DNA from 4 places in the Butyrivibrio sp. FC2001 genome. Region 3 is predicted to be linked to each of the others. Evidence: predicted binding sites of a transcription regulator. Region 3 holds the regulator's gene; each other region holds the start of a gene.

Region 1 (7,954 bases), on a different contig from region 3:
GAGCAGGTATTGATGCTAATGCTTCAGCATCTAAGGTAACAACGGTTTTGCCTTCCGCAGGTATCAGCTACGCGCTGACAGGAGATTCAGTATCTCTTTCTAACCTTGCAGGTGATAATACAGATGATAAGCTTGCAGAGAATGATATTCAGGATTCTGCAGTGACTATTACAGAGACTACACCTCTTGCATCAACATTGCAGGAGAACATCCTTAACGATATTCAGAAAGCTACCGGAGCTACAATCCCGGCTGAAGAGCCCGGAACCGGTGAGGACACTGAGGAATCAGAAGAGGAGCTTACAGACGAGCAGAAGGAAGAAGAGCGTTTCAAGTCTCTCGTTATTGCTAACGTTAATGATTATGTAAACGTACGTGATAACCCGAGTGAAGATGACGGCGAGATCATCGGTAAGCTTTATGATGATTCAGTAGGTACTTTCATTGAGGAGACCGACGGATGGTACAAGATTAAGTCTGGTCGAGTTGAGGGTTACGTTAAGGCTGAGTATTGTGTAACAGGTGAGGATGCAGTTGAACTTGCCAAGGAAGTTGGTAAGAGAATTGCTACTGTTACAACAACAACACTTAAAGTAAGAAGTGGCCCCAGCACAGATGATGAAGTGCTTGGACTTGTTCCGATAGAGGACGAACTCGTAGTAACCGAGGAGATGGATGGCTGGGTTAAGGTCAGCATCGAAGAAGGTGAAGGTTACGTATCAATGGATTACGTAGAGCTTTCAACAGAGTTCGTAGAAGCTGAGTCTAAGGAAGAGGAGGAAGCTCGTCTTAAGAAAGAGGAAGAGGCTCGTCAGGCAGCTCTTGCTCAGGCTAAGAAGAACACTAAGAGCTCTTCTGACAAGGGTGACGGAAGCTCATCCAAGAGCTACAACTCAGCTGCAAGTTATACTACACAGTCAAGCTCAATTGGTTCTGCAGTTGCATCTTATGCACAGCAGTTCGTTGGTAACCCGTATGTATACGGCGGAACCAGTCTTACAAACGGGGCAGACTGCTCAGGTTTCGTTATGAGTGTATATGCTAACTTCGGTGTAAGCCTTCCTCACTCAAGTGGTGCGGACAGAAGCGTCGGAGCAGCAGTTGATGGACTTGCTAATGCACAGCCCGGTGATATCGTATGTTACTCAGGTCACGTAGGTATCTACATCGGCGGAGGAAACATTGTACATGCTTCTTCAGCTAAGACCGGTATCAAGATTTCTAACGCTAGCTACAGACAGGTTCTTTCAGTACGAAGGATCTTCTAATAAGAAAAAATTGAGCCAGATGGATACTCACATCCATCTGGCTTTTTGATTCATAAAAAACAAAGAAAACCCCGGGATATATATCCCGGGGCGAATTATTCATATTAGTCGGGCTCAATCAAGCCGTATGTGTTCCCTTTACGTTTATAAACTACGTTAGGCTGATCAGTCTCAGCATTGATGAATACGAAGAAGTTATGTCCAAGAAGTTCCATCTGGATTGCAGCGTCCTCTACATACATGGGCTTAAGATCGAATTTCTTAACTCTCTCAATCCTGATCTCTTCATCATCAAACTCTTCGTTGTCAATGTACTCTTTCTTGAAGTTGCTGATCTCAGTCTGATGTTTGTTAACAAGCTTACTCTTATATTTTTTCAGCTGGCGTTCAATGATCTCCTCCACCAGATCTATTGAAACATACATATCATTGCTGACCTGTTCGGATCTGATTATCTTTCCCTTAACAGGAATAGTAACCTCGATCTTATGACGATCCTTGTCAGCGGTTAAAGTTACGTTGACATTGGTCTCCGGAGTGAAGTACTTCTCTAACTTTCCGATCTTTTCCTCCACAGCGGCTCTCAGTCCGGGTGTTACATCGATGTTCTTACCAATAATAGTGAATTTCATGCAATCATCCCCTTTGCAGTTTTATTGTATAGCCAAAGAACAAGCAGTTGGAAAATCAAGGACTTTGCTTATTCTTAATTGTTTAAATTATAACATTTATTTACGTGTATAATCAATTTATTCAACCTTAGTTTAGAAATCTTTAATCTTTGTGAAAGTCGTACAAAAAATATGTTTGCCTTTTGGTGGTGGAAAAATCTATTTTATTGTGGATAAAAGTGGATAATGTGGATAACTTCGTGTATAAGTCGTAAATTAGGCATTCCCATTTTTGAAAATGTGGATAACTCTTAAAATATTTCTAAAATTTATTTGAATTTTTTATATTGACTTTTTAATTTATGTGCAAATATGACAGCTTCACAAAAAAATCACAAAAAATAGATATATTGACTGTGCTTTTCCTTGCATAGAAAATCGCACACATGCTATAATATATTCGTTGTGACAAAAAAATAACAAGCAACAAAAAATAATATAAAATTGCGGACAGTTGTCCCGAAACGGAGGTAGCATCTATGGCACAAAAGGTAGTATTGGCAGGCGCTTGCAGAACAGCAATCGGTAAGATGGGTGGAGCCCTTTCAAACACACCGGCAGCAGAACTTGGTTCAATCGTAATCAAGGAAGCACTTAACAGAGCAGGCGTTAAGCCTGAGCAGGTAGACGAGGTTCTTATGGGTTGCGTTATCCAGGCAGGTCTTGGTCAGAACGTAGCACGTCAGGCTTCAATCAAGGCAGGTCTTCCTGTTGAGGTACCCGCAGTTACTATCAATGTTGTTTGCGGTTCAGGTCTTAACTGCGTGAACATGGCTGCAGAGAAGATTCTTTCAGGCAGCGCAGATATCGTAGTTGCAGGTGGTATGGAGAACATGTCTATGGCTCCTTTCGCACTTGATAAGGCTCGTTTCGGTTATCGTATGAATAATGGTGTATTAAAGGATTGTATGGTAAACGATGCTCTTTGGGATGCATTCAACGATTACCACATGATCAAGACTGCTGATAACGTAGCAGAGCAGTGGAAGCTTACAAGAGAAGAGCTTGATGAGTTTGCACTTAACAGCCAGCAGAAGTGCGAAGCTGCACAGAAGGCAGGCAAGTTCAAGGACGAGATCGTTCCTGTTCCTGTAAAGGTTAAGAAGGAAACAGTTATGTTCGATACAGACGAAGGCCCTCGTGCAGGTTCTACAATGGAAGGTCTTGCAAAGCTTCGTCCTATCAACGCTGATGGCGTAACAACAGCTGGTAACGCTTCAGGTATCAACGACGGTGCAGCAGCTATCGTTGTTATGAGCGAAGAGAAGGCTAAGGAACTTGGTATCACACCTATGGCTACATGGGTATGTGGTGCTCTTGGCGGTGTTGATCCTTCTATCATGGGTGTTGGCCCTGTTGCTGCAACAAAGAAGGTTCTTGATCGCACAGGTCTTAAGATCGAAGATATCGATATCTACGAAGCAAACGAAGCTTTCGCAGCTCAGTCTGTAGCAGTAGGTAAGGATCTTGGATTCGATCTTTCAAAACTTAATGTTAACGGTGGTGCTATTGCACTTGGTCACCCTGTAGGAGCTTCAGGATGCCGTATTCTTGTTACTCTTCTTCACGAGATGCAGAGATCTGACAAGAAGCGTGGTCTTGCTACTCTTTGCATCGGTGGTGGCATGGGTTGTGCAACTATCGTTGAGCGCTAAAACTAAATGCAAAAGGGAAACGGACTTGTCCGTTTCCTTTTTTAAGCAAGATATTAAAGGAGGCAAAGAAAATGGGATTTGTAAATGTTGAAGTTAAGGATAAGATTGCAGTCCTTACAATCAACCGTCCTGAGGCACTCAATGCTCTTAACAGCCAGGTTCTTGATGACCTTAACGCTGCTCTTGACAGCATTGATGTGAACACAGTAAGAGCTCTTGTTCTTACAGGTGCAGGCGAGAAGTCATTTGTAGCAGGTGCTGATATCGGAGAGATGAGCACACTTACAAAGGCAGAAGGTGAAGCATTTGGTAAGAAGGGAAATGATGTATTCAGAAAGCTGGAGACATTCCCGATTCCTACAATCGCAGCAGTTAACGGCTTTGCTCTTGGTGGCGGCTGCGAGATTTCAATGAGCTGTGATATTCGTATCTGCTCAGACAACGCTATGTTTGGTCAGCCCGAGGTTGGTCTTGGAATCACTCCCGGATTCGGCGGCACACAGAGACTTGCTCGTCTCATCGGTGCAGGCATGGCTAAGCAGCTTATCTATACAGCTCGCAATATCAAGGCTGACGAGGCTTACAGAATCGGTCTTGTAAATGCAGTATATACACAGGAAGAACTCCTTCCTGCAGCTGAGAAGATGGCGGGCACAATTGCAGCACAGGCTCCTATCGCAGTTCGTGCTTGCAAGAAGGCTATCAACGACGGACTTCAGCTTGATATCGATAAGGCTATCGAGCTTGAGGAGAAGCTTTTCGGTGATTGCTTCGAGACAGAGGATCAGCGTGAAGGTATGGCTAACTTCCTTCGCAAGAAAGACGATCCGAAGAAGGTTAAGGTTGTTGATTTTAAAAATGCGTGATCAAGGGGTTCAAAGTCGAAAAGTGCTTTGCTTGCAAAATGCACTTTGAGACCTTGAAGACCGGCATTTTTATGAGGAAAAAGCACGATAGTGCGGATTCCGAATGAAAATAGCATGACGAAAGCGAAGCGTAGTCATGCGGTGATCATTGATTATGTAAATTATTCATTAGGAGGAATTAAAATGAAGGTAGCAGTTATTGGCGCAGGTACAATGGGCGCAGGCATCGCTCAGACATTTGCACAGGCAGACACAGTAGATAAGGTTTATCTTTGTGACATTAAGACAGAGTTCGCTGAGGGCGGCTTTGCTAAGATCAAGAAGAGCATCGACAAGATGGTATCAAAGGGAAAGATCGATCAGGCTAAGGCTGATGCTATCATCGGCAAGATCCAGACAGGTCTTAACGACATCTGCACAGATGCTGATCTCGTAGTAGAGGCAGCTCTTGAGGTTATGGATATTAAAAAGAACCTCTTCAAGGAGCTTGAGGAGAACATCGTAAAGAATCCTGATTGCATTTTTGCATCTAACACATCATCTCTTTCAATCACAGAGATCGGTGCAGGACTTCCTAAGCCGGTTATCGGTATGCACTTCTTCAATCCCGCTCCTGTTATGAAGCTGGTTGAGGTTATCCAGGGTGCAAACACACCTGAGGCTGACGTTGAGAAGATCAAGAAGATCTCTGAGAATCTTGGAAAGACTCCCGTACAGGTTAACGAGGCAGCTGGTTTCGTAGTAAACCGTATCCTTGTTCCTATGATCAACGAAGGTATCTTCGTATATTCAGAAGGTGTTTCAGATATCCAGGGCGTAGACACAGCTATGAAGCTTGGCTGCAACCATCCTATGGGACCCCTTGAACTCGGTGACTACATCGGACTTGATATCGTTCTTGCAATCATGGACGTTCTCTACAAGGAGACAGGTGATTCCAAGTATCGTGCTTGCCCTCTTCTTCGTAAGATGGTTCGTGGTAAGAAGCTTGGTGTTAAGACTGGTATCGGTTTCTACGATTACAGCGATGGTGGCAAGGTGCCTACAGATAGAAAATAAAAGTAATCACTTGGCGCCGTCCTTTGGCGCCTAGTGTACTACTTTGTTCGATCGAGCGAAGCGAGAGTCGAACTTCCTTAAACAATTATTTCACAGGAGGATTTTTTCATGGATTTTCAGTTAGATCAGCAACATGAAATGGCGAGATCTCTTTTCAAAGAGTTCGCAGAAAAAGAAGTAAAGCCGCACGCAATTGATGTGGATGAGACAGAGAAGTTCCCTACAGAGACTGTTAAGTTAATGCAGAAGTACGGTTTCATGGGTATTCCGATTCCGAAGGAATATGGCGGACAGGGATGTGATCCCCTTACATACGTTATGTGCGTAGAGGAGCTTGCAAAGGTTTGTGGTACAACAGCAGTTATCGTATCTGCTCACACATCACTTTGCTGCGATCCTATCATGACATACGGTACAGAAGAGCAGAAGCAGAAGTACCTTGTTCCCCTTGCAAAGGGTGAGAAGCTCGGTGCTTTCGGTCTTACAGAGCCCATGGCTGGTACAGACGCTCAGGGCGTTCAGACAAAGGCTGTTCTTTCAGAGGATGGTAAAGAGTGGATCCTTGATGGTTCCAAGTGCTTCATCACAAACGGTAAGGAAGCTGATGTTTACATCATCTTTGCTTACACAGATGTAGTAGAAGATAAGAAGGGCAGAAAGCAGAAGAAGTTCTCAGCATTCATCGTTGAGAAGGATACACCTGGCTTCACCTTCGGTACAAAGGAAAACAAGATGGGTATCCGTGGATCATCCACATACGAGCTCATTTTCCAGGATTGCCATATTCCTGCAGAGAACCTTCTTGGTGTAAGAGGTAAGGGCTTCGCAATCGCTATGCACACACTTGATGGTGGACGTATCGGTATCGCTGCTCAGGCTCTTGGTATCGCTGAGGGTGCTCTTGATCGTACAGTTGAGTACGTTAAGGAGAGAAAGCAGTTCGGTAGAGCAATCGGTGCTTTCCAGAATACACAGTTCCAGCTTGCTAACATGGCTACACAGTGTGAGGCAGCTAGACTTCTTGTATATCAGGCAGCTGATGCAAAGAAGACTAAGGATTACTACGGAATCGAAGCTGCTAAGGCTAAGCTTTTCGCTGCAGAGGTAGCTATGGATGTAACTACAAAGGCTGTACAGCTTCACGGTGGTTACGGCTACATCAGAGAGTACGAAGTAGAGCGTATGATGCGTGATGCTAAGATCACAGAGATCTACGAGGGTACATCTGAAGTTCAGAGAATGGTTATTTCCGGTGCTTTATTGAAGTAAATCACTTGATGAGGTTTTATCGAATCTAGTGAGTTACTTCGTTCGGTCGAGTGCAAAGCACGAGAGCCGAACTTCCTTGTGAATAACAGAATAAAAAGGAGAATAAAAATGAAAGTTGTAGTTTGCATAAAGCAGGTGCCCGATACAAAGGGCGGGGTTAAGTTTAAACCCGATGGAACACTCGACAGAGGAGCAATGCTTGCAATCATGAACCCTGATGACAAGGCAGGTCTTGAGGCAGCTCTTCGTCTTAAAGATGAATACGGCGCAGAAGTTACTGTTGTAACCATGGGTCTTCCCAAGGCTGAGGCAGTTCTTCGTGAGGCTATGGCAATGGGTGCTGACAAGGCAGTTCTTGTTACTGACCGTGTACTTGGTGGTGCTGACACATGGGCAACATCTTCAACAATCGCAGGTGCACTCAGAAACCTTGAGTATGATCTCGTAATCACAGGCCGTCAGGCTATCGATGGTGATACAGCTCAGGTTGGTCCTCAGATCTCTGAGCACCTTGGTCTTCCTGTAATCTCTTACGCTGAAGAGATTAAGGTTGACGAGAAGGCTAAGACTGTTGTTGTTAAGCGTCAGTTCGAGGATCGTTATCACATGGTAGAGGCTAAGATGCCTTGCCTTATCACAGCTCTTGCAGAGCTCGGCGAGCCCAGATACATGACACCCGGCGGAATCTTCGATGCATTCGAGAAGGAAGTAACCGTTTGGGGCAGAGCAGACCTTAAGGATGTTGAGGATTCTAACCTTGGTCTTAAGGGATCACCTACTCAGATCGCTAAGGCTTCTGATAAGGTTAAGAAGGGCGCTGGTGAGAAGATCGTTGCTGATTCAGCTGATGAGGCTGTTGATTATCTGTTCGGCAAGCTCGAAGAGAAGCACGTGATTTAATAAACCTGCGTAAGCAGCAATATAGTATAAAGGAGAACAAAACATGTCTTTAGAAGAATATAAGGGTGTATTTATATTTGCTCAGCAGGTAGACAATGAGCTCTCAGGTATCGCATTGGAGCTTCTGGGCAAAGCAAAAGATCTTGCAAATGATCTTGATGAGAAGAAAGTAACAGCAGTCCTTCTTGGTGACAAGGTAGGCAATCTTGTAGATACTCTTGCAGAGTATGGCGCAGATCGTGTAATCGTTGTTGACGATCCTGAAC
Region 2 (7,954 bases), on a different contig from region 3:
TATGGGCTTTAGTCTTTCAGAGCTTGGAACCGACTATGAGCGTATCGCCGACCACTGTAGTAATATAGCGGTATGTCTTCTTGAGGTCAGTGAGGGACTCTTTGATACTCACGAATATATCGAGCACCTCAAGGAAGAGAAGAACCAGGAGTTTGAGATAGCTGTTGATCTTTACGAGAGAAAGTATCGTCTTCCTGCCATGAAGAAGGGCTTTGAGGAGGAAGAAGAGATAGATCCTTCATTTGCCGAGAATCATGAGACAATAGTAAATATTATGAATTCCGATGATAAGGAAATAATTGACGAGGCTCTTGAGGCCGCAGGAGTGAAGGGTGCAGAAAATCTCACTGAGAAGGTAAAAGAGAAGGTCAAGGATAAGGTTAAGAAGAACAAGGACAAAAAGGATAAAGATAAAAAGGACAAAAAAGATAAGTCCAAGAAGGATAAGGACTGAAAAAGTCTTGTATAAACTGCCGAAAAATGGCAGATGGGTTTTTAGAAAGGATTTTTAATGAGCACCAGAATTATTGAGTTAAAGAGAAGCGTATTTGAGAGTAATGATGAGAGAGCAGACCTTTTAAGAGGCGAGCTTAAGGATAAGGGTATTTTCCTTTTAAACCTTATGTCATCACCGGGATCAGGAAAAACAACAACACTTAAGGCTACAATCGCAGCACTTAAGGATAAGTACAAGATCGGCGTTATGGAAGCTGATATTGATTCAGATGTTGATGCAATAAAGATTGCTGAGACCGGAGTTAAGGCTATTCAGCTTCATACAGGAGGAATGTGTCATCTTGATGCTGATATGACAAGACAGGGCCTTGATGCACTTGTTGAGGGCGATGTTGAGCTTGCTATCCTTGAGAACGTTGGTAACCTTGTATGCCCTGCTGAATTCGATACAGGCGCATCAAAGAATGCAATGATTCTCTCAGTACCTGAGGGACATGACAAGCCCCTTAAGTATCCTCTTATGTTCAGCATCTGCGACGTTGTTCTTATCAACAAGATTGATGTAGCTCCTTATTTCGATTTTGATCTTGAAAAGTGCAAGGAATATATTCACATGAGAAATCCTAAGGCTGAGATCATTCCGATCTGCGCTAAGACAGGTGAGGGTGTTGATAAGTTTGCTGAATGGCTCAGCGCACAGGTTGAGGATTGGAAGAAATAATGACATTAGGAAGAATTCATTCTATAGAAACCTTCGGCTCCGTTGATGGGCCGGGGGTTCGTTTTATCATATTTTTAAAGGGCTGTAATCTCAGATGTAAGTATTGCCACAACGCAGATACCTGGAATCCGGAATCAAAGGATGTAAGGTCTGCCACGGAGCTTCTTGATAAGGCTGAGCGCTACAAGAGCTACTGGGGAGATGAGGGCGGAATCACAGTGAGCGGAGGAGAGCCTCTTTTACAGATTGATTTTCTGCTGGAGCTTTTTAAGGAAGCAAAGTCCCGCGGAATAAATACCTGTATTGATACGGCTGCTGAACCCTTTACCAGAGAGGAACCCTTCTTTTCAAAATTTAAAGAGCTTATGGAATATACTGACCTTCTTCTTGTTGATATAAAGCACATAGACAATGAGGAGCATATTAAGCTCACAGGTAAGCCTAACGAGAATATCAAGGACTGTCTTCAGTATTTATCTGAGATCGGTAAGCCAATCTGGATCAGACATGTGCTGGTTCCCGGTATTACTGATAACGATGAATATCTTCAGAAGACAAGAGAGTTTCTTGATACTCTGACAAATGTTCAGAGAGTTGATGTCCTGCCATACCATTCCCTGGGACAGTTCAAATGGGAAGAGCTTGGTATGAAATATCAGCTTGAGGGAGTGGAAGCGCCTTCTGCTGAAAGAATTCAAAATGCAAAGGACATACTCAGAGCAAACTGAGTAGTAAAAAAATATACAAGCAAATAAGAAAAAACGTTAAAAAATTGCCAAAGTTGACAAAAGTTATCAACTTTGGCTTTTTTTCGCGGTTTTAGGTTGAAATGTTTCTCCTAATATGTAAGAATACGAATTGGTGTCATAAGGCAGAAATACATATTGTGTCGAGGTTTTACCAATATACAATATGTTGTGGCTTGCGATTTTGGGCACAAAATTCTTTCTTATTACGTTGCTGTTGCAACTTGCAATAGATCCGAGGGTGGTATCGTTTTTTCACAAAAGAGAGGAGTAAAATTTTATGAGAGAACAGTGGAGAGGATTTAAAGGAAATAAGTGGACTGACGAAGTTAACTTAAGAGACTTTATCCAGAACAACTACACTATGTACGAAGGAGACGAGAGTTTCCTTGCTGATGCTACAGAAGCTACAGATAAGCTCTGGGGCAGATTACAGGAGCTTCAGAAGGAAGAGCGTGCTAACGGTGGCGTTCTTGAGTGTGAGACAGAGGTTGTTTCCGGTCTTACAGCTTATGGCCCTGGATACATCGATGAGTCTATGAAAGATCTTGAGACAGTTGTAGGTCTTCAGACAGACAAGCCTCTTAAGAGAGCATTCATGCCTTATGGTGGTATCAAGATGGCTGAGCAGGCTGCTGATACATACGGCTTCAAGGTAAACGAGAAGTTCCACAAGATCTTTACTGAGTATCACAAGACACACAACCAGGCAGTATTTGATGCTTACACACCTGAGATGATGGCAGCTCGTCACAGCCACATCGTTACAGGTCTTCCGGATACATACGGACGTGGACGTATCGTAGGCGACTACAGAAGAGTAGCTCTTTACGGTATCGACTTCCTTATCGAGCAGAAGAAGGAAGATTTCTCACTTTGCGGATGCGGCGTTATGACTGATGATGTTATCCGTCAGCGTGAGGAGATTGCAGAGCAGATCCGTGCACTTCGTGGCATGAAGGAGATGGCTGCAGTTTATGGCTTTGATATTTCACAGCCTGCTAATAATGCAAGAGAGGCAGTTCAGTGGTTATACTTCGGCTACCTTGCAGCTATCAAGACACAGAACGGTGCTGCAATGTCAGTTGGACGTGTTTCTACATTCCTTGATATTTATATTGAAAGAGACCTTAAGGAGGGTACACTTACTGAGGCTGAGGCACAGGAGCTCATCGATCACCTTACAATGAAGTGCCGTATGGTTAAGTTCGCACGTATCCCCAGCTACAACCAGCTCTTCTCTGGTGACCCGGTTTGGGCTACACTTGAGGTTGGTGGACTTGGTATGGATGGTCGTCACATGGTTACAAAGAACGACTACAGATTCCTTCACACACTTGAGAACATGGGACCTTCACCTGAGCCTAACCTTACAGTACTGTATTCTTCAAGACTTCCTAAGAACTTCAAGAAGTATGCAGCTAAGATCTCTGTTACAACATCTTCAATCCAGTACGAGAACGATGATGTTATGAGACCTGTATGGGGCGATGACTACAGCATCTGCTGCTGCGTATCAGCTACACAGACAGGTAAGGAGATGCAGTTCTTCGGTGCAAGAGCTAACCTTGCTAAGTGTCTCCTTTACGCTATCAACGGCGGTAAGGACGAGAAGTTCCTTGACAAGCAGGGTAACCACATGCAGGTAGGTCCTGAGATGGCTCCTATCACATCTGAGTATCTTGATTATGACGAGGTTATGCACAAGTATGATCTTATGATGGATTGGCTTGCAGGCCTCTATGTAAATATCCTTAACCTCATTCAGTACATGCACGACAAGTACTACTATGAGGCAGCTGAGATGGCTCTTATCGACACAGATGTACGTCGTACATTTGCTACAGGTATCGCAGGTTTCTCACACGTTGTAGATTCACTCTGCGCTATCAAGTATGCAAAGGTTAAGACTGTTCGTGATGAGTCAGGCCTTGTTGTTGATTACCAGATCGAGGGTGACTTCCCTAAGTATGGTAACGATGATGAGAGAGCAGACGAGATCGCTGTATGGCTCCTTAAGACTTTCCTTAAGAAGGTTAAGAAGAACCACACATACAGAGATTCAGAGCCTACAACATCTATCCTTACAATTACTTCAAACGTAGTTTATGGTAAGGCTACAGGTGCTCTTCCGGATGGAAGACCTGCATTTGCACCTTTCGCTCCTGGTGCTAACCCGGCTTACGGCGCAGAGCAGAGTGGACTTCTTGCTTCACTTAACTCAGTTGCTAAGCTTCCTTACGAGTATGCTCTTGATGGTATCTCAAATACACAGACCATCAACCCTGGTGCTCTTGGCCACGACGATGAGGAGCGTGCTGAGAAGCTCGTTAACGTAATGGACGGATACTTCGATCAGGGAGCACACCACCTCAACGTAAACGTATTTGGTGTTGAGAAGCTTAAGGACGCTATGGAGCATCCTGAGAAGCCTGAGTATGCTAACTTCACAATCCGTGTATCTGGTTACGCTGTTAAGTTCATAGACCTCACAAGAGAGCAGCAGATGGACGTTATCAACAGAACTTGCCACGAGAGCATGTAACTCGTTGTGAATAGGACGGCGCCCCGGACCATAATGGTCCGAGGCGCCTATTTTATTGGCAAAAGAGTTAGAAGACTCGTGGCAAAAACAAGGAATGTATAAGGATAATTCTTGAGAAAAAAGATGCAATGCTTTATTATGTTATAGGTTTTGAAAAATTATATGGAGGAAAACAGTATGAAAAAAGTAGTAAAAACAATGCTCATGTTAGCATTGGCAACAGCAATGGTTTGGGGGAAGGGGGACGATGCTAAAGCAGCAGTAAAAACAACCGAGCTTATTGCAAATCAGGAAATAACAGATAAGCTTTACATGAATGGTGAAAATGATCCCAATGTGTACAACTTTACAGTAACAAATAATGGATATGTGAATTTCGTATTTACAGGTACCGGAAGAACTGAAGAGGGAGTATTTACACCCAATAGCAATGACTGGTGTGATTATAAAATCCTTGTAAATGGTAAGGAATATGAGCATGGAACCGTAAAGCTTAAGGGCGAAGCATTTAACTCAGACGTTTACTCATTTAAAGAGGGAACAGTTATAAGTGTTCAGATGAGTACTGAAAGAAAAACAGAGAAAGAGTATTTTCAGTATAAAATAAAGGCTGTAACAACACAGCTGAATAACAATGAAACTGAGATAAATGATTCTAAAAAGCAGGCAACAAAGCTTAAAGCAGGTAAAAATCACAGTGCAGTATTGACCGGAAAGAATGAAGATACAGACTGGTTTGTATTTAAGGCAAAGAAGGCAGGAAAGTATAAGATCAGTATGACTGCCAAAGATTACAGGTGGAACACAGGAGTCCAGACTTACATCTATTGCACAGTTAAAAAAGGCAGTAAGACAATCGTAACAGATAAAGAAGTAATTGGAGGAGAAAAGGCTGTTACCCTGTTTAAAGGCAATCTGAAAAAAGGCCAGAAGGTATATATTAAAGCAGTACAGGGATCATGTGCATATCACTCTGAAATATATAATTTAAAAGTAAAGAAATACTAATTTATTTATCGAATATATAAATCAAAAAGGGACTGTCAGTGACAGTCCCTTTTTTAAACGGCTAAATGCAGAAGCTGTGTTGCGATTGTAAAGTATGCCAAAAGAGAAATTGCATCAACAATGGTTGTGATCATAGGCGATGCCATTACTGCAGGGTCAAAGCCTAGCTTGTCTGCACACATAGGCAGTAGACATCCGATACTCTTTGCGATAATAACAACAAGTACAAGTGTCAGGCATACAACAGCAGCCACCTGAATTTCAAGCTTGTCGATAATTAGCAGTTTGACAAAGTTAGCTACTGAAAGAGTAACACCGCAAAGTACGGCTACTCGCACTTCCTTCCACCAAACCTTAAACAAATCTGCAAATTCTATCTCGCCAAGTGATAAGCTACGAATAATTGAAACGCTTGCCTGTGAACCGGCATTACCACCAGTGTCCATAAGCATTGGAATATAGGCCGTCAACACAACATAAGCTGATAGCGCATCGGAGAACTTGGTAATTATTGCTCCGGTAAAGGTCGCACTTATCATCAAAAACAACAGCCAGGGCATTCTGTTTTTATACACATCCAAAATTCCGATACGTGAATACGGCTTATCGGAAGGGATGATAGCTGCCATTTTCTCGATATCCTCGGTAGCCTCTTCTTCAATGATGTCGACAACATCATCGATGGTGATGATACCGATCATGCGATTCTCGTTATCAACCACAGGCATCACGGTGAAGTCGTATTTCTTGAACATGTTAGCAGCTTCTTCCTGGTCAGTCATAGTATTGATACTAATGACGTGGGTATTCATGATGTCTCCGATTTTCTCATCGCCATTCTTGATAAGCAAATAACGAAGGGCTACGGTTCCAACCAGGATTCTCTGATTTGTAACAACATAACAGGTATTTACAGTCTCAGAATCAAGGCCCATTTTCCTTATTCTGGCTATAGCCTGCTCAACTGTCATGTATTCCTTGAGGTCTATATACTCCACGGTCATGATAGAACCGGCAGAGTCCTCAGGGTATCTAAGCAAATGATTTATATCAGCCCTTGTATCAGGCCTTGCATTCGCAAGAATTTTCTTTACTATACTTGCAGGCATCTCCTCCAAAAGGTCAGTAGCATCATCGGCCATCAGGTTATCGATGATGTTCCCTGCTTCTTTATCGGATAGAGATTGAATAATGTACTGCTGATCCTCAATTTCGAGGTTGGCAAATACATCCGCAGCCATGTCCTTAGGCAGGATGCGGAACATTTTTAATGAATCTTCATTTTCCATGTCGTCCATGATCGCAGCGATATCCGCAGTATTCATCTCGGCAAATGTCTGACGAAGCTTGGTATACTGCTTGCTCTCAAGGAGTTCACGGATTACGTCAATGATTGTATTTTCTTCCATGGAAATCTCCTTTCGGTGTGGTTTTCTATTAAGTTTGTACTTCGAGGCAGAGGATTATCGCTACTTGCATGTTTAATCTTCTTCATAAAACCACCACCTTTCTTTTGGAGATTTCCCGATATGCGGGATTTATATATAATGAATGTTCCGGAAGCCAGTCAAAAACGTATATTGCTTTTAGAAACTTTTGGAACACACTATAGTTTATCACATTTTGAAGCAAAATGGCACGATAAAAAATAGCTCCTTTAATTGGATGTGAGAACTATGTCAAAAATAGCCCTGCATTTTGCAGGGCTATTTTTGTATCAGATGTAGATAATGAGAGTAATCTACAAATGTTTTAAAATACTTTTATTTCTTTTGCGGGAGCTTTGGCAAAAGGTCCCGGTATAGCAGCGGGATTTCTGTGTGCTCCGAAGTAATCCGCATCAAATGTTATAGGACTTTCATCGGGATTTTCGAAGTATTGTTCTGGCTCAAAGGCTTTTCCGAGAGCTTCAGTTGTAAGGATATTGCAGGTAAAGTCGCCGAGCTTGTCAAAGACATCAGTTTTTACATACCAGCTGCCCTTCTTCTCAGATACGGTAACGGATACCTTGGACTTCTTATCAACAAGCTTGTTCTTTTCCTTCTTATAAACAGTTGCTCCGTCGAAGTAAGCGTTTCCGTCAATCCATACAGGAAGGTGGCCAAAGTGAGCTTTTGCCAGGCCGCCCATGTCAGGGTGCTTGGTGAAGTCAAACTGATCTGCCCACTCTTCGTAGGTGGGGAAGATATCAAAGGGTGCGGTTCCTACAACCTGGTAGTCAGCATCCTGAGCTGTCTTCTTTTTGTCAGTTACCTTGTACTGCTGAACGAAAATGTTGTTGTATACTCTGTCATCGCCGTGAAGGATAGTCATAAAGCCTGCAACCTCTGTGCGGTGACGGATGTGATAAGGAGTATATCTGGGCTCTCTCTGATCATTTACAATGCTGTCTACACCGGAGTTGATAAGGCTGAAGCTTCCAAGTACCAGGTTGTGGATAACAGCGATACCCTCGCTGGGGATAGTGATTGATACAGG
Region 3 (7,954 bases):
CTTCCTAAGGACATGAGCACTATTGAGAAGCACTCGGAGGATGTGCCTTTTGATTATGAGCCATATACAGATTCAGAAGGAAATAAGTATGACTTCGGATTTGGTCTTAACTGGAAGGGCGCTATAAGAGACGATAGATGGGATAAATACGTGGGGAACAGATAAGGTTTTTTATATAGTGGAGGAATGAAGAAATGTTTTGTACAAATTGTGGGGCAGAGGTTCAGGGAGGACAGGTTTACTGTCCGACCTGTGGTAAACAGGTCACGATGGCCAAGGCAAAGAGCCAGGTAAGTTCTCAGAGTTCATATAATTACCAGAGCACATACAGCTCACAGAATCCATATAACTCTCAGAGATCTAATATGACATCTTATTATACTAAGAAAAAGTCTAATAAGGGCGCAGCACTGGTTGTGACATTTCTGGTTGTTGCCGTTCTTGGAGTTGTGGTATATGGTACAGTTTCTATCATGGGAGCTCTGCACGAGGTTTCTGTAGCGAAAAACAGTCAAAGCACTATCGGCTATTCTGCAGATGTTGATACATATACTGATCCTGTGATTCCGAATGAACCTGCAGCAGAGAATACTGTGAAGGTCGGCAACGAGGATGATCCCTTTGCAGGCTATGAGAATCTCAATTTCACCGAGTATACCTTTGCTAAATATGCAAACGATGGCGAAGCTGATTATGTAGTACCCATCGGAACCGTAAATGCAAATACAGTTATCTACAAGGGAATTACTGCCGGAGAATATGCTGATTTCGTTGATGGCTGGGTGCTTGAAAAGGGAAGAACCTTAAATCGACAGCTTTATTATGACCTGCTTTCGATTTATCTTCTTGATCCTTCACTTTATAAGGATGATCAGTCCTTTGCTACATCGATGATCTATGCGTCAACTGTTTCAAATCAGTTCCATGACATGGCAGTTGAGCTTAAGGCAGTGCGTATCCCCAATGATAATCGCAATTTGTACGCCTACAAGATAAGCGCATACGGAAATGATGATGTCTGGGTTTCCGATGCTGCTAACAAAAAGTTTTATTTTAACAATGGAAAAACAGAGTACAATTCCACAATGTATGACGAGGCGACCTTCGGATTATGGTATATGGCTGTGAAGGAGTACTTTGGAATTACAGTAGACTAATCTATATTACGCTGGAGGAAGATTATGAAAAAAGAAGATTTACTTGCATTACTAAACGACATGACGACTGAAGAGAAAATTATGCAGCTTGTACAGCTACCGGGTTCTGCGTTTGAATCTGATTTTGCTGTAACAGGTATTGCTGATGAGGCTTCCTTCGACAAGCTTAAGAAAATGGCAGGAAGCGTACTTGGCATAAGAGGCGCTGAGAAGGTTAAGGCTATTCAGGATGAGTATATGGCAGGTCAGCCACATCACATTCCGCTTTTGTTTATGCTTGATGTTATCCATGGACATGATACTGTTTTCCCCTGCCCTCTTGGACAGGGTGCGACCTTTGAACCTGAGGTATCAAGGAAGGGCGCTGAGATTCAGGCAAAGGAAGCTGCTGCAGATGGTATTCAGGTTACCTTTTCTCCCATGGTTGATCTTGTAAGAGATGCCAGATGGGGACGAGTAGTGGAGTCCACAGGTGAAGATCCGTATCTTAACGGCGAGATGTCCTCTGCTATGGTTCGTGGCTATCAGGGAGATAATATTGCTGATAAGGAGCATGTTGCTGCATGTGTTAAGCACTTTGCAGGCTATGGTGCTTCTGAGGCAGGAAGAGATTACAACAACGTTGAGCTCTCAGAATACGCTTTAAGAGATCAGTATCTTAAGGGCTATGATAAGGCAGTAGGTGCAGGCGCAAGGCTTGTAATGACCTCCTTCAATACACTGAACGGAATTCCCTCATCAGGTAACAAGTGGCTCATGAGAGACATTCTAAGAAAAGAAATGAATTTTGACGGAGTCCTTATTTCAGACTGGGGCGCAATTGGAGAGATGGTACCCTGGGGCTTTGCAAAGGATTTAAAGGAAGCTGCTAAGCTTGCAATTGAAGCAGGTGTCGACATCGACATGTGTACAGAGAGTTATGCTGCTAATCTTGAGGAGCTTATCGCTTCAGGAAAGGTTGATGGCAAGCTCCTTGATGAAGCGGTTTTACGAGTTCTTAATCTTAAAAATGATCTTGGACTTTTCGAGGATCCCTATCACGGTGCATCTAAGGAGAGATACGAGGAGATCACTTTCTCAGATGATAGCAGAAAGGTTGCGAGGGACGCTGTAAGAAAATCTCTTGTTCTTTTGGAAAACAGAGAAGAGGCACTTCCTCTTAAGGACAAAAAGATCGCACTTATCGGACCCTATGCGTCAGAGAAGAATCTTCACAGCTCCTGGGCACTTTCACTTGACCCTGAAAAGACAGTGACAATCATGGAAGCTGCAGGAGAAAGTAAGGATGTAAGTCTTTTCCTTGGCATGAATCAGGGAGGGGGCCTTGGTGTTCTTAAGGATACAATCGTACGTGTCGCTAAGGGCAGTACAATTCTTGATAACGACACTACTCTTGGAGTGAGTGAATACCACAGCGACAGCTTTTATGATGATAATGAAAGGCTTCTTGATGAAGCAAAAACGGTTGCTGAATGGGCTGATACGGTTGTGCTTTGCCTCGGTGAGGACATCGGACAGTCAGGTGAATCCACAAGCCGCGCGGATATCATGCTTCCCGATGTTCAGATGGAGCTCTTCTATGAGATGAGAAAAATAGCAAAGAAGCTTGTAACTCTTATCTTCACAGGAAGACCTCTTGAGCTTGAGCATATTCCGGAGCTTTCAGATGCGCTTATGATCTGCTGGCGTCCCGGAACAGAGGGCGGACATGGAATATGGGATGTCCTTACAGGTGAGTTTTCACCTTCAGGTAAGCTTCCCATGAGCTTCCCTTATATAGTTGGACAGGAGCCTATTTACTATAACTGCTTCAGGACAGGAAGACCTAAGCCGGAGGTTGGACCTTCAAACTTCACAACAAGATATCTGGACTGCCCCAATGAGGCGAGATATCCCTTTGGATATGGACTTACCTACACAAGCTTTGACATCTCTAAGGTAGAGCTTGATAAGAATAAATTGAGTAAGGGTGCTTCATCAGATAAGATAACAGCTAGTGTAAAGGTGACAAATACAGGCGTTGCAGCTGCAACTCAGACGGTTCAGCTTTATATTAGAGATCTTGCAGGTAGCAGAGTCCGTCCCGTAAAGGAGCTTAAGGGCTTTGAGAAGGTAAGACTTCTTCCCGGTGAATCCAGGGAAGTCAGCTTTGATATCACAGAGGAGATGCTCAGATTCTGGACTATTGAAAATAAGTTTGATAGCGAAGAGGGAGATTTCAGAGTATTTGTCGGATTTGATTCTGTAACCGACAACGCAGCTGATTTTACTCTTGAAGCATAAAACTTAGGGCTTTTATTTGCTCAATGTATTTTTTCATGATAATCTAATGTGTGTTTAGGCGTTGGTGCTTAGGCACACATTTTATTTGGAGAACTTTTTATGATTTTAAATTGTCATGACTTATCAAAATCATTTGATGGTAAGGATATATTAAAAGGCGTATCTTTTCACATAGAGGACAATGAGAAGGCTGCTATCGTAGGAATTAACGGAGCAGGTAAAACGACCCTTATAAGGCTGCTTATTGGCGAGCTTACACCGGATACAGGAACGGTTACCCTTTCAAGAGACACGACAGTTGGATATCTTGCCCAGAACCAGAACATAGACAGCGCTCACAGCATTTACGAAGAGCTTCGTGAGATGAAGAGAGACGTTATAGAGCTTGAAAAAGAGATAAGAAGCGCAGAGGCTCAGATGGATGTTCTCAGGGGCGAGGAGCTGGACAGACTTATGGAGCGCTATGCCCAGATGAACCATGAGTTTCAGCTTAAGAACGGCTACGCCTGGGAGAGTGAAGTAATAGGCGTTGCAAAGGGTCTTGGCTTTTCAGAGGAGGAATTCGATAAGAGGATTTCAACTCTTTCCGGTGGTCAGAAGACCAGAGTTGCTCTTGGTAAGCTCCTTCTGCAGAGCCCTGATCTTATTATCCTTGATGAGCCTACGAACCACCTTGATATGAATTCCATAAAGTGGCTTGAGGGCTACCTTATGAACTACAAGGGAGCTGTGCTTATAGTTTCCCATGATAGATATTTTCTGGACAGAATAGCTCAGAAGGTTATTGAGATAGATCAGACAAGCGCTGATGTTTATATCGGTAATTACACTGCTTATGCAAAAAAACGTGAGCAGATAAGAGCAGCCAAGCTAAAGGCATATCTTAACCAGCAGGCAGAGATAAAGCATCAGGAAGAGGTAATTGAAAAGCTCAGGCAGTTTAATCGCGAAAAGAGCATCAAGCGTGCCGAGAGCAGAGAGAAGATGCTCGATAAGATAGAACGACTTGAAAAGCCCACTGAGACAAGGGATGATATGAGAATTACTCTCACTCCCTCATGTGTCAGCGGAAATGATGTAATGCATGTTGATTCCATCTCCAAGTCCTTTGCCAATGAAAAGCTCTTTGAGAACATTAGCTTTGATATCAAGCGCGGTGAGAAGGTTGCTATTATCGGTGATAACGGAACCGGTAAGACCACCATGCTGAAGATAATAAACGGAATGGAGAGTCTTGATGACGGAGAGATCACTCTTGGCGTTAAGGTTCACATAGGCTACTACGATCAGGAGCATCAGGTGCTTCATGATGAGAAGACTCTGTTTGAGGAGCTATCAGATGCCTATCCATCCATGAATAATACCGAGATCCGTAATACCCTGGCAGCATTTCTTTTTACAGGGGATGATGTATTTAAGAGGATTGGCGATCTTTCAGGTGGTGAGAAGGGAAGAGTTTCTCTTGCTAAGCTTATGCTTTCGGATGCTAATTTCCTTATCCTTGATGAGCCTACAAACCACCTTGATATCACCAGCAAGGAAATCCTTGAGGATGCCCTTTCAGGCTACGAGGGAACAGTACTTTATGTAAGCCATGACCGTTATTTTATAAATAAGACTGCCACAAGAATTCTTGATCTTAAACACGGCAGAATGATTAATTATTTAGGTAATTACGATTACTACATGGAGCACTGTGAGGAGCAGACCGCAAGAGTTCTTGCTGAGAGCGGAAATGCATCATCCTTTGGAAGAGGCATTGGAATGGACAGCACCTCAGCTGCAACCGGCAGCTCTTTTGGTAAGCTTGCAGGAAACAGCAACGCTTCTTCTGACAATTCAGGCTCAGGCGCAGCAGACTGGAAGGCTCAAAAGGAAGAGGCTGCGAAGAAGAGAAAGCAGGAAGCTGCACTTAAAAAATGTGAAGAAGAGATAGCGAAGCTCGAGGAAAGAAATGAGAGGATAAACGAAGAGCTCTCTGATCCTGATGTTGCAACTGATCTTGCAAAGGTGAGAAAGCTATCTGATGAGCTTACGGCAAATGAAGAAAGATTAAGCACTCTCTATGATGAGTGGGCAGAATTATCAGAATAAAAAAATGCTCCGGGAAACCGGAGCATTTCTGTTATTCACGTTAAGCAAAGGCGTCAAATGAGCTTCCACTCTGACCATAGGAGTAGCCTGTCATATCGCGGCCATATCCAACTGTCGTATTTCCGAATTTGGAAGCAATGTTGTTGTACTGCTGACTAACCTTTAAGGCTTCATCCTTGCCATCAGTACTAGCGACTTCACCGATCTTTACCTCCTGGGCATTTGGATATACCACAGGCGGGACGGTTGCCACGTCGCCTACAGCCTTATGTTTGTCATAAACATCTGAAACAGGAGCCTGATTGGATAAGCTCAGGTTCATAGGCTTGGTCTGGTAGATATCGTATCCGTTAATTCCTCCGATTGACATTCCCATAATATAACCCTCACAACTTCAAAAAAGGACACACGAAGTTATTTATTATTATAAATTCCAATTCGAAACAAAGCATAAACTTACTATTAAAGAAAACCTAAATATGCACTTTTTCGAAACAAATTTTCACCGAAAAATGCCGAATATGAAAGGATTTTTCACGTTTATTAAATTTATGGGAAATGATGTTGTATAGGCAATTTCACACATTGACTAAATTTTAACAGATAGTATAATTAAATATAACCGAATTTTCAGTGCTAATTAATGAAAAACATAATATATTCGGTGAAGTTAAGTTTGGAGGAAACATGACAAGAAAAGATATTTCCCAGGCGGTTATCAGCCGCCTGCCACGATATTTCAGATACCTTGGAGAGCTTAAGGACCGGGGCATTACACGTATATCGTCTCAGGAATTAAGCGATATTATGAAGGTTACTGCTTCACAGATAAGGCAGGACTTTAATAACTTTGGCGGATTTGGTCAGCAGGGTTACGGATATAATGTGGAGTATCTGTATGATGAGATTGGTAAGATTTTAGGCCTTGGAAAAGAGCATACTCTTATTATTATAGGAGCAGGGCATCTTGGACAGGCGCTTTCGGGCTACAACAATTTTTTTAACAGGGGATTTATTTTTAAAGGCGCGTTTGATTTAAATCCTGAGCTTCACGGTAAGAAGATCAGGGATATTGAGATCAGACCAGTAGAGGAGATTGAAAAGTTTGTTAGGGACAACAAAATTGAGATAGCAGTTCTTACGATTCCAAAGGATCAGGCTGTCCCTATGGCGGATAAGCTTGTGAAATGCGGAATAAAGGCAATATGGAATTTTGCGCATGTGGATCTTGAACTGCCGGATTATGTGCAGGTAGAAAATGTACATCTTTCAGATTCGCTGATGAAGCTTACCTACAGCGTAGAGAGATACGAAAAATCGCATAATCTGAAGTAGTATAACCATATGAGGGAGCCGATATGGCGAAGGACAGTAGCACTTATTCCGATGCACTCGTTGGAAAGGATGTCCCAGTTCTTTTCAAGGACCAAAAATGGCAGGATCTTTTCGTGCTGAGCCCTAAGACTGCAAGAATTAAGCAGCTTGAGGCGGAGCTTATTAAGCTTGTGGCGACGCAGGAAAAGACCAGAGAAAAGATCAAGGATATCAAGAGGCTTAAGAAAAAGCTTCTTGGTGAAATCGTTGTACTTAGGGATGATGCGGATAAGAATCCCAAGCAGCGTAAGAAGATAGAGGCTGAGATTGATGATCACACCCGTCTTATCAAGGAATGTAATGAGAAGATAGAGGAGTGTGAGGACAATATGCTCGGTCTCCCGAGGGAAATCTATCAGGCTAATTTTAAGCTTATGATTGAAACCATGAATCTTTTCTATAAGAAGATGCATGACAACACCGTAGAAATAGATGCCATTGATGAGTGGGTATCTCAGGTCAGAGTCAAGCTTAAGAAGAATGTCATCAGATTGCAGGAAAAGGAGATAGAGAACTTTAACGTCTATTCTTACATGCATAACATTTTCGGTCCCGAGGTCATAGACCTTTTTGATCTTAAGTATGATCCCGATAAGCGACATCCAGTATTAAAAGCCGGTATGAAAGAACAAGATGGGATAATCGTAGAAGATGAAAAATTTACCGATAGTTGACAAGAATTCAAAATATGTTGTAAGCGCTGCCGAAATGAAAAGGTGCGATCAGACCACGATCGACCACTTTGGAATTCCACAGGATGTACTGATGGAGAGGGCGGCGCTTTCTATATGCAAATATGTAAAGAAGGCTCTTTTGCCATCCGGCAGAGTCCTTATTTTTGCGGGAAGCGGTAATAACGGTGGAGACGGAATTGCGGCCGCAAGAATCCTTCACCAGGAGGGAATTCAGGTTACGCTTATTCTGGTTAATCACAGCCTTCATGAAAAGGCGTCTGCCTCCAAAAGGTCTACAGCCTGCAGCGCTCAGCTAAAGATAGCGCTTACCTATGGCGTCAATGTGATCGACTTTGCTGCCAGCACAATAAA
Region 4 (7,954 bases), on a different contig from region 3:
AAGAGAATTTCCGCATTTTATCTTAAAGATATTCTCTATGAGAAAGAAACAGAACTGGCAGAGGAGTGTTTTCTGACAGTTGAAAAAGATACATAAATCACTTGCCTTATGAGGAGGTAATCATTATGGCTAAGAGTAACGACGAGAAGAGTAAGGGATTTTCATTGAAGAGCGTAAAACCCAGGCTGATATTGGTAATGCTGCTTATTTGCATAGTGCCGCTGGCTATAACGCTTATTATAAGCTACAACAGCTCCATGAATAAATCCCTGGAGGATGCGGAAACAATCAATACCAGAAAGGCTGAGATTGTAGAAAAACAGTATATGCAATACATTGAGGAGATGGTTATCGGCCTTGAAACGGCAGCTACCAATCCTAATATGATCGCATATATGCAAAGCGAAGATGAACTTCGTGATCATGAGTCCATGCAGAAATGGCTGCAGGATATTGAATCAAAGCTTCAGGGTGATAACTCTATAGTTGTTACCGCTCCCGACGGACAGCAGGTGGTTAGATCCTCAGGAGAACTTCAAAATATTGCTGACAGAGATTATTTCCAAAAATGTATAAAGGAAGGAAATACCTTTGTTTCAGATATTTACGCATCAAAATCAACAGGTAAGGCTACTATTTTTATCATCACAGGAATCAAGGATGCCGGTGGACAGATCATTGGAACAATTATGAGAAGCTATTCTCTTGAAGGTTTACATGATTTCCTTGTGGATGCAGCTGATTCTTCAAAAGGAGAGGAAGCTTTTATTCTCGATAGCAAGGGCCAGGTTATCGGACATACCGAGTTTGAAGTTGATGCAAATGATCTGCAGGATTACTCCAGTCTTAGTATTTATCAGGAAGCACAGTCAGCAACCTCCGGCGCATATCTTGGAAAAGATAATGGTAAGCAGGTTCTTATGTCCTTTGTAAAGGAACCCGAGACCGGATGGATTGTCGTTATGGTGGCTGATTATAATACGGTAATGTCAGAAGCCAAGACCAGTGCACTTATAAGCATTGCAATTGGAATAGTTATGGTAATTGCTGCTATTATCATATCCCTTATGATGGCCAACTCCTTTACACAGCCTCTTCAGGAAGTGAATGATACTGTAAGTAAGCTTGCTGACGGTGAGTTTAGAAAAATCGAGAAGTTCACGCAGAGAGAGGATGAATTCGGAGTTATCATTAATAGTACAAATGCAGTTATTGATAAGCTCTCTTCAATAGTAGAGAGCATCAAGACCTCGACGGTATCCGTAAATTCTTCCTCCGAGGAACTGGCAGATACGGCAAATCAGATTTCCCAGACTGCGGATGATGTATCAAATGCGGTTCAGGAGATTGCATCCGGAGCTACTCAGCAGGCTGATGAGATCCAGAGTGTTACGGAGAATGTTGGAAGTATCGGAGAAGCAACCGGTAACGTTCAGGCCAGCACAGATGACCTTTCCAATCTGGCAGGCAAGATGCAGGAGGTTAGTACCGAATCAGCTCAGAGTCTCGCAGATCTGCAGCACAGCTCAGAGAGCATGAGCGAGAGTATAGTACAGATTACCGAGAAGATCGGTGCAACAAGTAAAGCGGTTGAGAATATCAATGAAAAGGTTATGGGCATTGCATCCATTGCATCCCAGACCAACCTCCTTTCACTCAATGCTTCAATCGAGGCTGCAAGAGCAGGTGAGGCAGGAAAAGGCTTTGCGGTAGTTGCGGAAGAAATCGGAAAACTGGCCGATGATTCAAGAAATATGGCAGACGACATAAGAAGAGAGATGGATGTACTTCTTACAGAGTCACAGTCAGCAGTTGCAATGGCATCCGAAGTACAGCGTCAGAACGACGAACAGCAGCAGGTTCTCGGTACTACTGTTCAGAGTGTAAACGCTATGATAGAAGATATCTCCTCAACAGTTGTAAGTGTTAAGAGTATAGAAAATGATGCAGGAACCTGCGTGGATGCCAAGAATGTTGTGGCTGACGCAATGGCTTCCCTGTCCGCAATTTCCGAAGAAAATGCGGCATCATCACAGGAAACCGGTGCTTCAATGCAGGAGCTTTCAGCTACGGTTACGACCCTTGCTTCCTCAGCTGATTCACTGAAGGAAGTAGCAGAAAAGCTCAACTCGGAGATGGCGTTCTTTAAGTAAGCACTGCGCGAGGTTCTTTCGAGCGCTTAGTGCGCACTTAGTTCGATCGAGCACGAAGTGCGAGAGTCGAACTTCCTTAAAAAAAGCACTGCGCGAGGTTCTTTCGAGCGCTTAGTGCGCACTTAGTTCGATCGAGCACGAAGTGCGAGAGTCGAACTTCCTTAAAAAACACTGCGCGAGGTTATAATTTATGGAAGGTAGCCTTACGTTCTGAGAAAAGCGCATAATGCTTAAAGCCACAGGACTTTGCTATTTCCACTGCAGTTTCAAAACCAAGGGCAACGTTATCAGCCTTATGGGCATCTGATCCAAAGGTTATGATTTCGCCGCCAAGCTCGCGGAAGCGGGCAAGTATCTCTTTGGAGGGATTAAGGTCTCCCAAAGAAGGCTCAGAATAAAGGGCTTTGGTGTTTACATCAAGGCCTTTTTCTTTGCTTATAAGAGTCTTTAGGATTTCATCGATTATATCGCTGTAGTCCTTATATCTGTAATTTCTGTTGAGATTGGGAGCGTAGCGGACAAGGTAATCAAGGTGTCCCAGTACGTCAAAATCGTCAAAAAGACGGATGTTCTCCAGGGTTGATTCAAAGAATTCCATAAAGGCTTCCCTCTCAGTGCGTCCTTCGTAGAAGGAAGAGTAGTAGGGATCCTTTTTGTGAACCAGATGGTTTGAGCCGATTACAAAGTCGAAGGGATATTTACTAATATAGTCTGAGTTCTCTTTGACTATCTGAGGCTGAAGACCCAGCTCGATTCCGAAATATATATCGATTATTCCCTTATATTTTTCCTTATAAAGTAGAAGCTCATCCTGATATTCAGCGGTGTTAACCTCAAATTTTCCTGCAGGATCGGTTTCGCAGACAATATAATCGAGGTCCATGTGCTCGGTTATACATATGGCAGGAAGCTCTTTTTTCAGGGCCTGCTCGATGACCATCTCCATGGGAGTATCGCAGTCTCCGGAGTGGTGGGTATGCATATGAAAATCCGCGGGTAATCTATTTGACATAATCGTTTTCTCCATTTGTCATATTTTGAGCCTTAATTTTAGCACTTTACAGGTAAGTTTCCAAATAAAAACGAAATTATAACAAAAAATATGGCGGCAGCCTCTGTGGCCACCGCCTTATAATTTGTATCTGGTTTATTTATCGATTATGAATTTACTCAGCTCATCGTTGATGGACAAAGCGGAGTCTGATACGGAGTTGGCAACATCCTCGACACCCTTGGATTCATTGGCAATATCCTGAGCACTCTGTGCAAGGGAGGTAACAGTAGCTGTGACCTCCTCGGAGCTTGCCGACTGCTCTTCGGAAATAGCGGCAACGCTCGATGCGATATCATTGACATTGCCCATCATGCTGATCATATCCTTCATAGTAGCAGCAGTACTGTTGAGGTCTTCATAAATCTTGTTGAAGCTGTCTCCTGCCTTGGCAACGGCTTCGCTGTTACTGTTGATGGCCTCCATGTTGGCCTGTGACTTTTCGGCAAGATTACGGATAAGACTGGTGATCTCAGTGATGATGGCACTGATTTCCTTGGTTGCATCCTGAGAATTTTGAGCCAGCTTACCGATTTCATCAGCAACGACTGCAAATCCTTTTCCTGCTTCGCCTGCTCTTGCAGCCTCGATTGAAGCGTTGAGGGAGAGGAGATTGGTCTGCTGTGAAATAGATTCGATCATTTCAACAATCTCGGTAATCTTATCAGCGGATTCTCCAACTGTTGTAACTACGCTGTTCATTTCATTCATGGAGGCTGTGATGGTCTCCATGTTCTGCTGAACCGTATTCATATCATGCTGACCGACATCGGCCTGATCTACGAGCTCCAGCATGACTTCATTTGTTCTTGTTCCACTGTCGGTAAGGTCTGCCACTGCACCTGCAAGCTGGGTTGCGTTATTTGCCAGCTCACTTACCGCGTTTGCGATATCATCCATGGTGGTCTGGATCTGACCCATGGAAATGGACTGCTCGTTTGCACCTTCCGTCATCTTGCCGGAGGCATCCAGGGAAGTTGAGGAGTCGTTTTTTAGCTGTTCAGCCTTGGTCTGGATGGAAGTGATGGTGCTGTTCATTGTTCGCACATAGTTATCCATTTCTTTACTGATAAGACCAATCTCGTCGCCCTTATCCTGAGGCATCTTTGCAGTGAAATCACCGCCTGAGATCTTGAGAATGCTCTCGGAGAGGCCATGCACGGGCTTTGTGATGACTCTGTTGATTGTGATAATGATAACTGCTGCGATAACAATGATAAGCAGAATCATTGCTATCATTGCAATGTTCATGAACTTGTTTGCAGTTGCCTCTACATCGGCAACAGCTATGGATGATACAAGAGTCCAGTTTGTTCCCTGAATAGGAGAGCAGGCAACATACATTTTTGTAGCTGTGCCTTCCTGAGTAAGGGTGATAATATCGGTAGAACCGCTGTCAATATGCGCTTTAAGCTCTTTCAAATAATTATTGCCTGACTCGGAGATCTTGGTTCCGTTAAGTGAGGGATCAAAGAAGGAAATAATATAGTCGCCGTCAAGTACTATTGATCCACCGGTTTTCATAGGAGCGAGCTGGTTTACACGCTCCTGAAGATCGTTAAGGAACACATCTGCTCCGCAAACACCGATTTCACCATTATAAAAATCGTTCTGGCGTACAAATGTAACACAGAGGCTGTTTGTTGTTGCGTCTACATAGGGCTCTGTCTCAACAAAGGTCTCATGACCAAGACCTTCCTTATACCAATCACGCTGTGTGGGTCTCCAGTCTGCGGGCATTTCCGAATGGTTCGCAAAAATGTAGCTGTCATCCGAAAAACCGATATATATACCGGAATTCTTGATAGCGCTATAACTTGCTGAGGGCTCGATGTATTTAAGGAGAGCATCGTGATCTTCGAAAGGAACCTGCTCCATGGTATCGCAGTATTCGCCGAACTTTGCGGTCAGCATTCTAAAGGATGTGCCAAGCTCTAAGGCATTGGCATTGGTCTCAGCCTGCAGATCCATAAGTGAAACATCAGTAATTGTCTGCTTGGCATTTAAAGTAAGGAAAATGATTATTGCCACAACGCCGATAATGATGATCGGCATCAGGCTAAGCAGAAGAGTTTTACTGATACTTCGTTTAACCTTTTTGGAACCTGAAGACTTTACATTACTTGCATTGGAACCTTCATTATTTACTGACATTTTTAGACCTCCATATTTTAATGGCATAAAGCCGGGATATTGACATCCTAAAAATTATTGTAAACGAAATAACATAAAAATAAATGGAGTTTATAGAATTGTTAGCGTTTTTAGAATTATTTAACCTATATCAATTAAGGGAAAGAAAAAAACAGAAAAAAATGAATCATTTCTATTATATGTTTACGGTTTTGTGTTTTGATGTGTTTTTATTGTGATTATTTTATGTTTTTGCCCAAGATTACTTGAAAAAATCTGAGAAGTCAGATAAAATAATTTTGCTGTCAAATTTTTGACAATCACGTTGTAAAGAATTAGTAACAGCAAATAAATTATTTTTAATCATTTTAGGAGGACTTAAAATGGCAGTAAAGGTAGCAATTAATGGTTTTGGCCGTATCGGTCGTCTTGCATTCAGACAGATGTTCGAGCACGAGGGAACAGAGATCGTAGCAATCAACGATCTTACAGATCCTAAGATGCTTGCACACCTTCTCAAGTATGATTCTTCTCAGGGTAAGTATAAGTACGCTGACAAGGTATCATTCAGCGATCACTCTATCACAGTAAACGGTAAAGAGATCGAGATCTACAAGGAGGCTGATGCTAATAACCTTCCTTGGGGCAAAATCGGTGTAGACGTTGTTCTTGAGTGCACAGGTTTCTACACATCTAAGGATAAGGCTCAGGCACACATCAACGCTGGTGCTAAGAAGGTTGTTATTTCTGCTCCTGCAGGAAATGATCTTCCTACTATCGTATATAACGTTAACCACGAGACACTTACAGCAGATGACAACATCATCTCTGCAGCTTCTTGTACAACAAACTGCCTTGCACCTATGGCAAAGGCTCTTAACGACTACGCACCTATCCAGTCTGGTATCATGGCAACAATCCATGCTTACACAGGTGATCAGATGATCCTCGATGGTCCTCAGAGAAAGGGTGACCTTAGAAGAGCTCGTGCAGGCGCTGTTAACATCGTTCCTAACAGCACAGGTGCTGCAAAGGCTATCGGCCTTGTTATTCCTGAACTCAACGGCAAGCTCATCGGCGCTGCTCAGAGAGTACCGGTTCCGACAGGTTCAACAACACTTCTCTTCGCTGTAGTTAAGAGCAGCACAGAGGTTACAAAGGATAGCATCAACGAGGCTATGAAGAAAGCTTCAGATCCTGAGACATTCGGTTACAACGAGGATGAGATCGTATCTTCTGATATCGTTGGAATGACATATGGTTCACTCTTCGATGCTACACAGACAATGGTTACAAAGATTGGCGACGATCTTTACGAAGTTCAGGTTGTTTCATGGTATGACAACGAGAACTCATACACATCTCAGATGGTTCGTACAATCAAGTACTTCGAGAAGTTCGTTAAGTAAGCACCGCGCGAGGTACTCGCGAGCGCTTGGTGCGCACTTAGTTCGATCGAGCGATAGCGAGAGTCGAACTTCCTTGTAAAACTTGGAATCATTAAGGAGGGTCCGGTCCGTTTGGACCTGACCCTCTTATTTTTTATTTTAGGAGGAATAAAATAATGGCACTTAATAAGAAATCAGTTGACGATTTCAGCGCAAAGGGCAGAAGAGTACTTGTTCGTTGTGACTTCAACGTACCTCTTAAGAACGGCGAGATCACAGACGAGACACGTATCAACGCTGCACTTCCTACAATCAAAAAGCTTATCGCAGATGGCGGCAAGGTAATCCTTTGCTCACATCTTGGTAAGGTTAAGAACGGTCCCAACGACGGCGAGTCTCTTGCTCCTGTAGCAAAGAGCCTTTCTGCTAAGCTTGGCAAGGACGTTAAATTCATTGCAGACTTCAACGTAACAGGTGCAGATGCAACTGCTGCAGTTGAGGCTATGGGCGAGGGTGATGTAGTTCTTCTTCAGAATACACGTTTCCGTGGCAAGGAAGAGACAAAGCCTTCAGATGCTGGCGAAGCTTTTGCAAAAGAGCTTGCTGATCTTTGCGATGACTATGTATGCGACGCTTTCGGATCTGCTCACAGAGCACACGCTTCCGTAGCTGTTGTTACAAAGTATGTTCGTGAAAAGGGTGGCAACTGTGCAGTTGGTTACCTTATGCAGAAGGAGATCGACTTCCTCGGCAACGCCGTTGAGAATCCGGTTCGTCCTTTCGTAGCAATCCTTGGTGGTGCTAAGGTTGCTGATAAGCTTAACGTTATCAATAACCTCCTTGAGAAGTGCGACACACTTATCATCGGTGGTGGTATGGCTTACACATTCCTTAAGGCTAAGGGATATGAAGTTGGTCTTTCACTTGTTGATAACGAGAAGATTGATTACTGTAAGGAAATGATGGAGAAGGCTGAGAAGAACGGCAAGAAGCTGCTTCTTCCTATCGATACAGTTGTATCTGGTGGTTTCCCGGATCCTATCGACAATCCTGACATCGAGACAGCTATCGTTGAGTCAAACTCAATCCCTGCTGACAAGGAAGGTCTTGATATAGGCGTTAAGACAAGAGAGCTCTTCGCAGACGCTGTAAAGAGCGCAAAGACTGTTGTTTGGAACGGACCTATGGGTGTATTCGAGAACCCTGTACTTGCTGAAGGTACAAAGGCT

What was found. The regulator Rex, encoded in region 3, represses fermentation and respiration genes when NADH is low (regulators of the CRP and FNR family bind a similar motif). The targets are predictions, from matches to a motif close to ATTGTTAANTANTTAACAAT.
Region 1: a site for Rex is predicted at 2,344-2,363, ahead of G601_RS0108750 (acetyl-CoA C-acetyltransferase). Genes of this name have one in related genera too.
Region 2: a site for Rex is predicted at 1,938-1,957, ahead of pflB (formate C-acetyltransferase). Genes of this name have one in related genera too.
Region 4: a site for Rex is predicted at 5,639-5,658, ahead of gap (type I glyceraldehyde-3-phosphate dehydrogenase). Genes of this name have one in related genera too.

The regions. Positions count from the first base shown of each region.
Region 1 is NZ_AUJH01000014.1:141,872-149,825, forward strand. It holds gene G601_RS0108740 (C40 family peptidase) at 1-1,268, shown strand, start outside; gene hpf (ribosome hibernation-promoting factor, HPF/YfiA family) at 1,373-1,900, opposite strand; gene G601_RS0108750 (acetyl-CoA C-acetyltransferase) at 2,419-3,594, shown strand; gene G601_RS0108755 (enoyl-CoA hydratase-related protein) at 3,666-4,460, shown strand; gene G601_RS0108760 (3-hydroxyacyl-CoA dehydrogenase family protein) at 4,644-5,519, shown strand; gene G601_RS0108765 (acyl-CoA dehydrogenase) at 5,628-6,788, shown strand; gene G601_RS0108770 (electron transfer flavoprotein subunit beta/FixA family protein) at 6,897-7,688, shown strand; gene G601_RS0108775 (electron transfer flavoprotein subunit alpha/FixB family protein) at 7,732-7,954, shown strand, end outside.
Region 2 is NZ_AUJH01000003.1:160,529-168,482, forward strand. It holds gene G601_RS21395 (Na/Pi cotransporter family protein) at 1-454, shown strand, start outside; gene hypB (hydrogenase nickel incorporation protein HypB) at 512-1,177, shown strand; gene pflA (pyruvate formate-lyase-activating protein) at 1,177-1,905, shown strand; gene pflB (formate C-acetyltransferase) at 2,204-4,468, shown strand; gene G601_RS0100725 (hypothetical protein) at 4,646-5,476, shown strand; gene mgtE (magnesium transporter) at 5,530-6,885, opposite strand; gene G601_RS0100740 (right-handed parallel beta-helix repeat-containing protein) at 7,229-7,954, opposite strand, start outside.
Region 3 is NZ_KE384132.1:255,671-263,624, forward strand. It holds gene G601_RS0114800 (glycoside hydrolase family 3 protein) at 1-165, shown strand, start outside; gene G601_RS0114805 (zinc ribbon domain-containing protein) at 195-1,157, shown strand; gene bglX (beta-glucosidase BglX) at 1,182-3,440, shown strand; gene abc-f (ribosomal protection-like ABC-F family protein) at 3,540-5,534, shown strand; gene G601_RS0114820 (hypothetical protein) at 5,575-5,910, opposite strand; gene G601_RS0114825 (redox-sensing transcriptional repressor Rex) at 6,222-6,869, shown strand; gene G601_RS23535 (hypothetical protein) at 6,893-7,582, shown strand; gene G601_RS0114835 (bifunctional ADP-dependent NAD(P)H-hydrate dehydratase/NAD(P)H-hydrate epimerase) at 7,560-7,954, shown strand, end outside.
Region 4 is NZ_KE384134.1:97,420-105,373, reverse strand. It holds gene G601_RS0119475 (hypothetical protein) at 1-96, shown strand, start outside; gene G601_RS0119470 (methyl-accepting chemotaxis protein) at 126-2,153, shown strand; gene G601_RS0119465 (histidinol-phosphatase HisJ family protein) at 2,335-3,165, opposite strand; gene G601_RS0119460 (methyl-accepting chemotaxis protein) at 3,301-5,358, opposite strand; gene gap (type I glyceraldehyde-3-phosphate dehydrogenase) at 5,721-6,746, shown strand; gene G601_RS0119450 (phosphoglycerate kinase) at 6,902-7,954, shown strand, end outside.